Regions from separate parts of the Kitasatospora sp. NPDC089797 genome, predicted to be linked through region 2. Evidence: riboswitches for the same ligand, from Rfam matches in the RefSeq annotation. Region 2 holds a riboswitch; each other region holds the start of a gene.
The links. A riboswitch is a leader RNA that binds a small molecule or an ion and turns the genes downstream of it on or off. The one in region 2 is predicted to bind S-adenosylmethionine.

Region 1 (3,838 bases), on a different contig from region 2:
CGCTGGCCGTCCTCGGCCTGCTGCGCGAACAGCCCATGCACCCCTACGAGATGGCCGTCACCCTGCGCGAACGGCACAAGGACAGCAGCTTCAAGGTCAACTCCGGCTCCCTCTACGACACCGTCGAGGCGTTGGTGCGACACGGCTGGATCGAGCCCGTGGAGACGGCCCGCGCCGGCCGCCGGCCCGAGCGCACCGTGTACGCGACCACCGCACTGGGCCGGAGCGAGTTCGTCGGCTGGATCGACGAACTCCTCCGCACGCCCGTCGCGGAGTACCCCAAGTTCATGGCCGCCGTGTCCTACCTCGGCGCACTCGGCCCGGACGGCGCGGCGGAGGCCCTGACCGAACGGGCCGGACACCTGGTCCGCCGGATCGAGGAGACCAACGCGGTGCTGGCCGACACGGTCGGCTCCGGCAAGGTGCCCCGACTGTTCATGATCGAGGTCGAGTGCGCGCTGCACGCCTGGGAGGCCGAACTCGCCTGGACCCGGCGCACCGTCGCCGAGATCCGCGACGGCAGCCTGTTCTGGCCCGAGGTCCGGCGCTCGGAGGACGGCGGTTGGACCTGGACCCGCCCCACGGACGAGGAAGGAAGCATCCCATGACCGGACAAGGGCCCCGCCCGACGGCCGAGGTGCTGATCGTCGGAGCCGGCCCGGCCGGCCTGCTGCTCGCGATCGAGCTCCGACTCGCCGGCGTCGACACCGTCGTGATCGAACGCCACCCGCAACGCCCGGACCACTGCCGGGGATTCAACCTCAACGCCCGCGCCCTGGACCTGCTGGCCCGGCGCGGCCTCGCCGACCGCCTGATCGCCGAGGGCTGGCAGGTGCCGCACGCCGCGTTCTCCGGCCTGCCGGTGACGCTCACCCTCGCCGACGCCCGCACCGACCACCCGTACTCGCTGGGCATCCCGCAGACCAGGGTCGAGGAGGTCCTGGAAGCGCACGCGCTCGCGCTGGGAGCGGACATCCGGCGCGGACACGAACTGCGCGCCCTGGCGCAGGACTCGGAGTCCGTCACCGCGACCGTCGCCGCCGCCGGGCGCGAACACCGCATCCGGGCCGCCTACCTGGTCGGCTGCGACGGCGGCCGCAGCACCGTCCGCCGACAGACCGGCATCGACTTCCCTGGCACCCCGGCGACCGCCTTCTCCCTGCTCGGCGACGTCGAACTCGCCGACCCGGCGGCGCTGCCCTTCGGCACGAGCACCGGCCCCGGCGGGAGCGTCCTCGTCATCCCCCGCCCCGGCTACGTCAGGATCATCACCGGCGACCGGCAGCCCCCGGCGGACCGGGACGAACCGGTCACCCTCGACCTGCTCCGGAGCGCCGTCGGCGAAGCGCTCGGCCGCCCCGTCGACCTGCGCGCCGCGCGCTGGACGACCCGGTTCGGCAACGCCGCCCGGCAGGCGGCCTCGTACGTCCGGGGCAGGGTCGTCCTGGCCGGTGACGCCGCGCACATCCACCCGCCGGCCGGGGCGATCGGCGTCAACGTCGCCCTGGACGACGCGTTCAACCTGGGATGGAAACTCGCCGCCACCGTCCGCGGCACCGCCCCGGCCCATCTGCTCGACAGCTACCACGTCGAACGCCACGCCGCCGGTGCGCGGGTGCTGGCCGACACCCGGGCCCAGGTGCTGCTCGGCACCGCGGACGACCGGCTCGGGCCGCTCGTCGACCTGTTCACCCGCCTCGCCCGCCACTCGGCGGGCAACCGCGCCCTCGCCGAGACCGTCACGGGCCTGGACACCCGCTACGGAACGCACCCCGACACCGCCCACCCCTGGCTCGGCCGGCTCGCCCCGGACCTCGCGCTGCGCACGGGGCAGGGCCCGACCCGGGTGTCCGAGCTGCTCGCCTCCGGCCGGGGCCTGCTGCTCGACCTGACCGGGGGCAGTGCGCTCCGCGCGTCGTCGTCGGCGATCCCGGTGTCGGCGATCCCGGTGTCGGCGATCCCGGTGTCGTCCTCGGCGGCAGGCTGGGCGGACCGGGTGACCACCGTCACGGCGAGCTGCCCCGAGCACCCCTGGTTGCACGCCGTCCTGCTCCGACCGGACGGGCACACGGCGTGGCTGCGCAGCGCCGACGGCGACCGGCCCGACCGATCCGACGGGCTCCCGCAGGCGCTGCGGCACTGGTTCGGCGAGGCGACGGGGGACCGGCCGACGGCGGCCTGACCGGACCCCTGCCGACCCTCCGTCGAGACCCGCTTCCGTACCCCGCCGCCGGGACCCGCCGTCGGGCCTCGGCGGCGGGGTCGCCCGTAGCGATCGGGAAAAGGTTTGGCGAGCTACCCGGGAAGTCTTGTATCGTTCTCCGCGAATCATCCAGAGGGGTGGAGGGACCGGCCCTACGAAGCCCCGGCAACTCCCCGTTCGACCCGGCGTCCGAAGTACGCGCCGTGCCGTCCGGGGTCAGTGCCAACTCCGGCCTGTCGCCAACGTGGCGCGGGGAAGATGAGGAGACACGGTGCTCTCTGTGCTGTCGCTGTCCTTCGCCCGGGCGCTTCCCGCCCCGGCCCTTTCGCGTACCCGTCTCGTGTCCGGCGCAGGCATTCGGCCGACTTCCCAGGCCTGTCCTCGCTGACCACCCCGCTCCCCACCCCACCCCGTGGAGCACCCGTGAGCCGAACCCACCCCTCGCTCGCGGGAACCGAGACTGGAGTACCCGTCCATGGAGAACCTGGACCACACGAGCGGCGTCGGCGTGCTCGACAAGATCACCTCGATCCTCGGCACCCTGGAGGCCGGCCCGGCCACCCTGGCCGGGTTGGTCGACGCCACCGGCCTGGCCCGGCCGACCGCCCACCGGATCGCCGTCGCACTGGAACACCACCGGCTGCTCGGACGGGACATGCAGGGCCGGTTCGTCCTCGGCCCGCGGCTCTCCGAGCTCTCTGCCGCCGCCGGTGAGGACCACCTGCTGGCCGCCGCCGCCTCGGTCCTCACCCATCTGCGCGACGTCACCGGCGAGACCGCCCAGCTCTACCGCCGGCAGGGCGAGGTCCGGATCTGCGTGGCCGCCGCCGAGCGCCTCTTCGGCCTGCGCGACACCGTCCCGGTCGGCCTCGCCCTGCCGATGAAGGTCGGTTCCGCCGCCCAGGTGCTGCTGGCCTGGGAGGAGCCGGAGCGGCTGCACCGGGGCCTCCAGGGCGCCCGCTTCACCGCCACCGCCCTCGCCGGGGTGCGCCGCCGGGGCTGGGCCCAGTCCATCGGCGAGCGCGAGGCCGGGGTCGCCTCCGTCTCCGCACCCGTGCGCGGGCCGTCCAACCGGGTGGTGGCCGCCGTCTCGGTCTCCGGTCCGATCGAACGGCTCACCCGTCACCCCGGCGCCCGCCTGTCCCAGGCCGTCATCGAGGCGGCCGCCCACCTCACCGAGGCGCTGCGGCGCTCCTGACGGGGGCGGAGGCGGCCGGGTGTTCCCCCGGACGGGAACGGATCGGTCGGCGGGGTGTTCCCCCGGGTGTCCAACCTCACCTGACGGGCCGTCACAACAGCTCTAGGCCGACGGTGTTCAGTCGCGTCAGGTGGTGTGCGGACCGTGGCCGAGGAGTGCACCTGGGAAAGCTCGACGGCAGGACCGCCCTGGTCACCGGCAGCAGTCGGGGCATCGGGCGGGGCATCGCCGAACGCCTCGCCCGGGACGGGGCGCTGGTCGCCGTGCACTACGGCAGCAACCGGTCGGCGGCCGAGGACACGGCCGCTGCCGTCACCGCGGCCGGCGGCCGGGCCTTCACCGTGGGCGCCGAGCTGGGCGTCCCCGGCGACGTCGACACCCTCGCCGCCGGACTGGAGGCCGGGCTGCGCGAGCACGGGGAGGAGGCGCTCGACATC
Region 2 (3,838 bases):
GCGGGCGACGAGTTCGGTGACCCGGCCGCCGCCGGCCGGGACGACCGCCCCGCTCTCGGTCTCCAGCGGGCGGTCGTACATGGCCTTGACCAGCTGGAGGTGTTCGTCGGTGAGCAGCGGGCCGACGATGCCGGAGACGAAGGCCGGGTCGAACTCGCGCAGGTCCGCGTCCACGAAGCAGACGATGTCGCCGCGGGTGACCAGTAGGGAGCGCCAGAGCACCTCGCCCTTGCCGGGGACGGCGGGCAGCCGGGGCAGCACGGCGTCGCGGTGCTCCACCCGGGCGCCGGCCGCGGCGGCGATCTCGGCGGTGGCGTCGGTGGAGCCGGAGTCGACCACGACGAGTTCGTCGACCAGCGGGATCCGCTCCATCAGCTCCCGGCGGACGGTGCGGACGATGTCGCCGACGGTGGCCTCCTCGTCGAGGGCCGGCAGGACGACGCTGACGGTGCGGCCGGTGCGCCGCTTGGCCTCCAGCAGGGTGTGCACCGGCCGGTCGGCCGCGGTCCACGAGCGGCGGCGGAGCCAGGACGCCGCCTGCGGGAGGAGCGCGGGGGTCGGTTCGGCGGGCACGGTGACTCTCCTCGGCGGATCGGGGTGGAACGGGTCATCTCGCTTGGCGGACGGTCCCGTTCAGGCTTGACGCCTTCGGATACAGTCTTCGTACAGCGGTCGGACCTTTGCACGTCGGGGTCGCCGTTGAGCACCACCACAATTTCACAAGCTCATCCAGAGGGACTGAGGGAACGGCCCGTTGACGTCCCGGCAACCTTCTCGCTCGGCTGTCGTCGACAGGCCCCGGCGGGACAGGTGCCAATTCCGGCCTGTGGCGCGACCGCGCCGCGGGGAAGATGAGGAGAGAGGCCTCCGCCATCATGGCTATCACTGCGACGACTCCTTCTGGTGCCGCATCCGTTTCCGTCGACCTGGGCCCCGCCGTCGCGCTGTCCTGTCGGGAGTGCGGTACCCGCTTCCCGCTCGGCCCCAGCTTCGCCTGCCTGGAGTGCTTCGGTCCGCTGGAGATCGCCTACGAGTTCGGCAGCGAGCGCGCCGAGGAACTGCGCAAGCGGATCGAGTCCGGGCCGGCGTCCATCTGGCGCTACGCGCCGCTGCTGCCGGTGCCCGCCGACGTGGCGTCCAAGCCGAACCTCAACCCCGGGTGGACCCCGCTGGTGAAGGCGGACAACCTGGGCCGTGAGCTCGGTTTCACCGCCCAGCTGCACATCAAGGACGACTCCGGCAACCCCACCCACTCGTTCAAGGACCGGGTGGTGGCCTGCGCGATCGAGGCGGCCCGGGCGTTCGGCTACACCACGCTGTCCTGCTCCTCCACCGGCAACCTGGCCGGCGCGGTGGGGGCGGCGGCGGCCCGGGCCGGGTTCCGCTCCTGCGTCTTCATCCCGCACGACCTGGAGCAGGGCAAGGTCGTGATGGCCGGGGTGTACGGCGGCGAGCTGGTCGGCATCGAGGGCACCTACGACGACGTGAACCGCTTCTGCTCGGAGCTGATCGGGGACTCGGCCGGCGAGGGCTGGGGCTTCGTCAACGTCAACCTGCGGCCGTACTACGGCGAGGGGTCCAAGACGCTGGCGTACGAGATCTGCGAGCAGCTGGGCTGGCGCCTGCCGGAGCAGATCGTCATCCCGATCGCCTCCGGCTCCCAGCTGACGAAGATCGACAAGGGGCTGCAGGAGCTGATCAAGCTGGGGCTGGTGGAGGACCGGCCGTACCGGATCTTCGGCGCCCAGGCGGAGGGCTGCTCGCCGGTGTCGGCGGCGTTCAAGGCCGGGCGGGACGTGATCAAGCCGGTGAAGCCGGACACCATCGCCAAGTCGCTGGCGATCGGCAACCCCGCGGACGGCCCGTACGTGCTGGACATCGCCCGCCGCACCGGCGGCGCGGTCGAGGACGTCACGGACGCGGAGGTGGTGGCGGCGATCCGGCTGCTGGCCCGCACCGAGGGCATCTTCGCCGAGACCGCGGGCGGGGTGACCGTCGGGGTGCTGAAGAAGTTGGTCGAGACGGGCCAGCTCGACCCGGCCAAGGAGACCGTGGCGATCAACACCGGCGACGGCCTGAAGACCCTGGACGCCGTCTCCGAGGCCGGGATGACCGCCGTCATCCGCCCGACGCTGGACGCCTTCCACGCGGCCGGCCTCGCGTCCGCCTGAACCACCCCCACCCCGCAAGGAGAGCCATGAGCGCCAACGTCCGCATCCCCACCATCCTGCGCACCTACACCGGCGGCGCCGCCGAGGTGACCGCCGAGGGCGCCACCCTGGCCGAGGTCATCGCCGACCTGGAGCTGAACCACGCGGGCATCTCGGCCCGCATCCTGGACGACACCGGCAAGCTGCGCCGCTTCGTCAACGTGTACGTGAACGACGACGACGTGCGGTTCGCCGAGGGCCTGGCGACCGAGATCGCGGACGGCGCCGGCATCTCGATCATTCCGGCGGTGGCCGGCGGCTGCTGAGCCGTCCCGTCCCTTTCCCCGCGCCGCCCGTACGCACGGAATTCGACTCTCCGTGGGTGCGGGCGGCCGCCTGCATTTCGGCGGGAATATTCCGGGTCGAGTCGGAGTAGAGTGTGGCTCTGCTGGGAACAGGGCTCCGCTCCCGGCGGACGGGGTGCGTCGCCGGAGGTCGTCCGGCCGCTGGGACCGGCCGGGGCGCCGGGCCGGGAAACATGTCAGGCAGATGTCAGAATTCCTGCAGGCATTTGAGTAATTCGTCCGCTATGTCCGGCGCGTAATGCCGATTTCCTCCCGGTTTGTTCGCTGTTGTCTCTTGATGGACCCCTGGAATTCCCGGCGGCTGACCCTGTTGCAGAGGGCGTCGATCCGGATACATTCAGCGGCGGTCGACGTAATCAACCGCTCACGGAAGCCGCCCGGCGTCCCGGGTGCGGGGGATTACGGCGTGCACGGCTGCGCCCAGGGGGGGTTCCCCGGGCCGGCCTTCAAAACCAGACCCGGGCCCGCGACCTGCGGGACCGTGAAGGGCCAGCACAGCACTAGGGGAGTTCGGAATGGCTCAGGGCACCGTCAAGTGGTTCAACGCGGAGAAGGGCTACGGCTTCATCGCGGTCGACGGTGGTGCGGACGTCTTCGTCCACTACAGCGCGATCCAGATGGACGGCTACCGCACCCTCGAGGAGGGCCAGCGGGTCGAGTTCGAGATCTCCCAGGGACAGAAGGGCCCGCAGGCGGACATGGTCCGCGCGGCGGTCTGACCCCTTCCGGCTCCAGGAGCTCGGCGCGGCCCACTGCTGGTGGACCTCTCGCTTCGCGACGGGCCCGTACGACATGTGTCGTACGGGCCCGTTCGCGTTCCCGCGGCGCCCCGGCCGGGGCCCGGTGCGGGCCCGGTGCGGGCCCGGTGCGGGCCCGGGGAACGGCTCGCGGGTTGCCGATTGGGCTTGCACTCGACCACCCGGAGTGCTAATCATTGGCGTTAGCACTCACAGTGTGAGAGTGACAGCGGACCGGGTCGGTGAGGCCCCCGGGAGCGGTAGGGGAATGGACCTCCGCGCACCAGGGCCGTCCGTCGCGGGCACCCCTTGGTCCGAGCAGTCGACCGTGTCCCGGAGGACCACTTCTGATGGCCAAGATCATCGCCTTTGATGAGGAAGCTCGCCGCGGCCTTGAGCGTGGCATGAACCAGCTCGCCGACGCAGTGAAGGTCACGCTCGGCCCCAAGGGCCGCAACGTCGTGCTGGAGAAGAAGTGGGGCGCCCCCACGATCACCAACGACGGTGTCTCCATCGCCAAGGAGATCGAGCTCGAGGACCCGTACGAGAAGATCGGTGCGGAGCTCGTCAAGGAGGTCGCCAAGAA
Region 3 (3,838 bases), on a different contig from region 2:
GCCCACACCGAGACCCAGATCGCCTTCCGCACCTACTCCCAGCACGACCTGGAAGCGGCCTTCGCCCTCGGCCTGGACGAGTGACGAGCGGGCCTCAGCCCTCGCGACGGGTGTCGGCGACGCAACGGCCGCCCTCGTTGCGGTAGTTCCACGCCGCGCCCTCGGTGACCAGCTCACGGACGGCCGTCAGGAATCGCTCGACGTGCTCGTCCGGCGTGCCCGCCCCGAAGCTCACCCGGATCGCGTTCAGGCTGCGCTCCCCCGGCAGCGAGGGCTCGGGCGCCCCGCACTCGGACGGAGCCACCTCCTCCTCCCCGAGCAGCGTCCGCACCAGCGGGTGGGCGCAGAACAGCCCGTCGCGCACCCCGATGCCGTACTCGGCGGACAACGCGGCCGAGAAGTGCGAGCTGTTCCAGCCCCGGACCACGAAGGACAGCACGCCCACCCGGGCCGACCCGGCGCCGAACAGGTTCAGCACCCGGACCTCCGGGATCTCCGCCAGCCCCGCCGTCAGCCGGTCGACCAGTTCCCGCTCCCGGGCCTCCAGCGCGTCGAAGCCGGCCTCGGTGAGCGCCCGACAGGCCGAGGCGATCGCGTAGGCGCCGATGACGTTCGGCGAACCGGCCTCGTGCCGGGCCGGGCCGGTGTGCCACTGCACCGCCACCGAGCCGTCCAGCTCCCGGGCCACCGTCCGGGTCGCCCCGCCGCCGGCCAGGTAGGGCTCGGCAGCGTCCAGCCAGTCCGACCGCCCCGCCAACACCCCGGCGCCGAACGGCGCGTAGAGCTTGTGGCCGGAGAAGGCGATCCAGTCGACGCCCAACTCCCGCACCGAGACCCGGTGGTGCGGGGCCAGCTGGGCCGCGTCCAGCACCACCCGGGCGCCGTGGCGGTGCGCCGTCGCGGTCAGCTCCGCGACCGGCCACAGCTCGCCGGTCACGTTGGAGGCGCCGGTGACGCACAGCAGCTTCGGCCCCTCGGGCGCCGCGGCCAGCGCCTCCTCCAGCGCGGCCACCGCCTCGGCCCGCGAGCGCGGCGCCCGCAGGTAGCCGACCTCCAGTCCGGCGTGCGCCCACGGCAGCAGCGAGGCGTGGTGCTCGGTCTCGAACGCGAACACCCGGGTGCCGGCGGGCACGGCGGCGGCGAGCAGGTTGAGCGAGTCGGTGGTGGCCCGGGTGAAGACCACCTGGTCGTCCGCGCGCAGGTCGAGGAAGTCCGCGACGGTCCGCCGGCTCTGCTCGAACAGGTCGGTGGACAGCTGCGACAGGTACCCGGCACCGCGGTGCACGCTGCCGTAGTACGGCGCGTACGCGGCGACGTCGTCCCACACCCGCTGGAGCGCCGGGGCGCTGGCCGCGTAGTCGAGCGCCGCGTAGCCGACCTTCTCACCGCTGGCGAGCGGCACCTGGACGTCCTGGCCGAGGACGGCGAGCGGGGCGCGGAGGTCAACGGAGACGGACATGAGGATGCACTCCTTCAGGGGTAAGGGACCCCGGGAGTGCTGATCGTCCGGTGTCCGCGCTTGTCGCACGGACGACTTGCCCGGCGACCCGGTCCTCACCCAGGGCACCCCGCCACGGACGGAGGGTTGCCGGACAGCCAGCTGGGGCTTGACGCTGTCGCTCATGACCTGGCCAAGACTCTAGGTCGGGCACGTCGGACGGTCAAACAGATATCCACCATCCGGACAGGACATTCGCCTTGGACTGAAGGGGTGCAGGCAAAGCCGAGGGCCCGGGTCGGCGGAACCGACCCGGGCCCTCGACCGCCGTCTCAGATCCGGCTGGTGGCCTCCGACCAACGCCGCAGCAGGTCCTGCGCCCGGCCCGAGTCGATCGCTTCGGCCGCCCGCTCCATGCCCGCCGCGAGCTGCTCCGTCAGCGGCGCGTCGCCGAGCTCGAGCGCGACCAGCGCCGCCGCGGTGTTCAGCAGGACGGCGTCCCGCACCGGCCCGCGCTCCCCGGCCAGCAGCCGCCGGGCGACCTCCGCGTTGTAGGCCGCGTCGGCCCCGCGCAGCGCCTCGATGCCGACCAGCTCGATGCCCACGTCCCGCGGGTCGAAGGTGGTCTCGGTGACCACCCCGTCGCGCACCACCCACACCCGCGAGGTGGTGGTGATGGTCAGTTCGTCCAGCCCGTCGTCGCCGCGGAAGACCAGCGCCGTCGCCCCGCGCCGGGCCAGCACCCCCGCGATCAGCCCGGCGAGCCGGGTGTCGAAGCAGCCGACCGCGTGCGCGGTGACCTTGGCCGGGTTGGTCAGCGGGCCGAGGATGTTGAAGGCGGTCGGCACCCCGAGGTCGCGCCGCGCGGTGGCGGCGTGCCGCATCGACGGGTGGAACTTCGCCGCGAAGCAGAAGGTCAGCCCGACCTCCTCGGCCACCTGGGCCACCCGCCGGGCCGACAGGTCCAGCGCCACCCCGAGCTTCTCCAGCACGTCCGAGGAGCCGCTGGCGGAGGAGGCCGAGCGGTTGCCGTGCTTGACCACCTTGGCCCCGGCCGCGGCCGCGACGATCGCCGACATGGTGGAGATGTTGACGGTCTTCGCCCGGTCGCCACCGGTGCCGACGATGTCGACCGCCGGGCCGGGGATGTCCAGCGGCTCGGCGTGCTCGTACATCGCGTCGACCAGACCGGCGATCTCCTCGACCGACTCGCCCTTGGCCCGCAGCGCCACCATGAACCCGGCCACCTGGACGGGGGACGCCTCGCCGCTCATGATCCGGTCCATCGCCCACGCGGTGGACGAGCGGTCGAGGTCCTCCCCCTTCAACAGCACCGTCAGGAGGTCCGGCCAGGTGCGGACCACCTGCGCGGGGTCGGTACCACCGTTCGCAGGGTTCACGTTCACCATGGCTGACTCCAGCTGTTGTCGGTTCCCCCGGTCCGGGGGACGTCCGTACGGATGGAGCCAGCCTATCGAGCGGCGGGGCCCTCCCGACCCCCTCTTCTCCAGTACTGAGACGGCACCGCTCAGCGCGTGGCCGGGGCCCGCTTGGCCAGCCGGGCCCGCAGCAGGGTGGCGACCGCCTCGGCCAGCGCCACCGGGTCGACCGGGCGGGAGATCGCGGCATCGGCCCGGCTCCAGGCGGCGAGCCAGGAGTCCTGCGGCCGGCCGATCAGCACCAGCACCGGCGGGCACCCGTAGATCTCGTCCTTGAGCTGGCGCCCGAGCCCCAGTCCGCCGGCCGGCACCGCCTCGCCGTCCAGCACGCAGAGGTCGACACCGCCCTTCTCCAGCGCCTTGAGCACCGCGGGGGTGGTCGCGCACTCCAGGTAGGACAGCTCCGGAAGATCCTCGGCGGGCCGACGGCCGAGAGCCGTCAGCACCTGCTCACGGGTGTTGCGGTCGTCGCTGTAGACGAGGACGGTGAGCGTCTCGTCGGTCGTGTACGCCATGGACCCTGCTCCCTCAAGTGTGATCCGGACCACGTTCACCTGATCCGGATGCTACTCCCGTTTCCCCCGTCGCCGGTCCCCCTCGGGCACGTTCCCCCTCAAGCCGCCGCGCCCACCGCTCACCCGACCGGAGGACGGCCCGTCACCCGGTCCGGCCCGGTCCACCCGGACGGCCGATGCGGCGCCCCCTCCCCTACAACCCGCCGCTGCGCCGTCCGGGCAACGACGCGCCGGGCAAGGGGGTCGTGGGCCCGCCAGAGGAACCGTCAGAAAAGGGACACGCCGCTGCTCAGCCCCCGCCCGGGCCTCCCACGGCCGCCCAAGCGGGCATACCGCACGCACCGGACACTCCGAGGGACACCCCCCGACGTGAAGACGGAATAAGGGACCGACATAATGTCCGTCGTGGCGACAGCAACAGCAACAGAAACCGGGCACGCGCACGG

Region 1: linked by a shared signal. The riboswitch ahead of AB0O91_RS12545 (IclR family transcriptional regulator) and the one ahead of thrC (threonine synthase) in region 2 are both predicted to bind S-adenosylmethionine.
Region 3: linked by a shared signal. The riboswitch ahead of AB0O91_RS23155 (aminotransferase class V-fold PLP-dependent enzyme) and the one ahead of thrC (threonine synthase) in region 2 are both predicted to bind S-adenosylmethionine.

Annotation. Positions count from the first base shown of each region.
Region 1 covers NZ_JBFBGS010000013.1:57,079-60,916, forward strand. Annotated here, with positions in the region: gene AB0O91_RS12535 (PadR family transcriptional regulator) at 1-608, shown strand, start outside; gene AB0O91_RS12540 (FAD-dependent monooxygenase) at 605-2,182, shown strand; SAM riboswitch class I at 2,326-2,468, shown strand; gene AB0O91_RS12545 (IclR family transcriptional regulator) at 2,688-3,401, shown strand; gene AB0O91_RS12550 (SDR family NAD(P)-dependent oxidoreductase) at 3,557-3,838, shown strand, end outside.
Region 2 covers NZ_JBFBGS010000027.1:6,324-10,161, forward strand. Annotated here, with positions in the region: gene AB0O91_RS22370 (glucosyl-3-phosphoglycerate synthase) at 1-573, opposite strand, end outside; SAM riboswitch class I at 723-858, shown strand; gene thrC (threonine synthase) at 876-2,171, shown strand; gene AB0O91_RS22380 (MoaD/ThiS family protein) at 2,198-2,476, shown strand; gene AB0O91_RS22385 (cold-shock protein) at 3,031-3,234, shown strand; gene groL (chaperonin GroEL) at 3,603-3,838, shown strand, end outside.
Region 3 covers NZ_JBFBGS010000028.1:42,634-46,471, forward strand. Annotated here, with positions in the region: gene AB0O91_RS23150 (Lrp/AsnC ligand binding domain-containing protein) at 1-84, shown strand, start outside; gene AB0O91_RS23155 (aminotransferase class V-fold PLP-dependent enzyme) at 95-1,459, opposite strand; SAM riboswitch class IV at 1,511-1,628, opposite strand; gene trpD (anthranilate phosphoribosyltransferase) at 1,771-2,847, opposite strand; gene AB0O91_RS23165 (hypothetical protein) at 2,967-3,392, opposite strand; gene AB0O91_RS23170 (heme-copper oxidase subunit III) at 3,789-3,838, shown strand, end outside.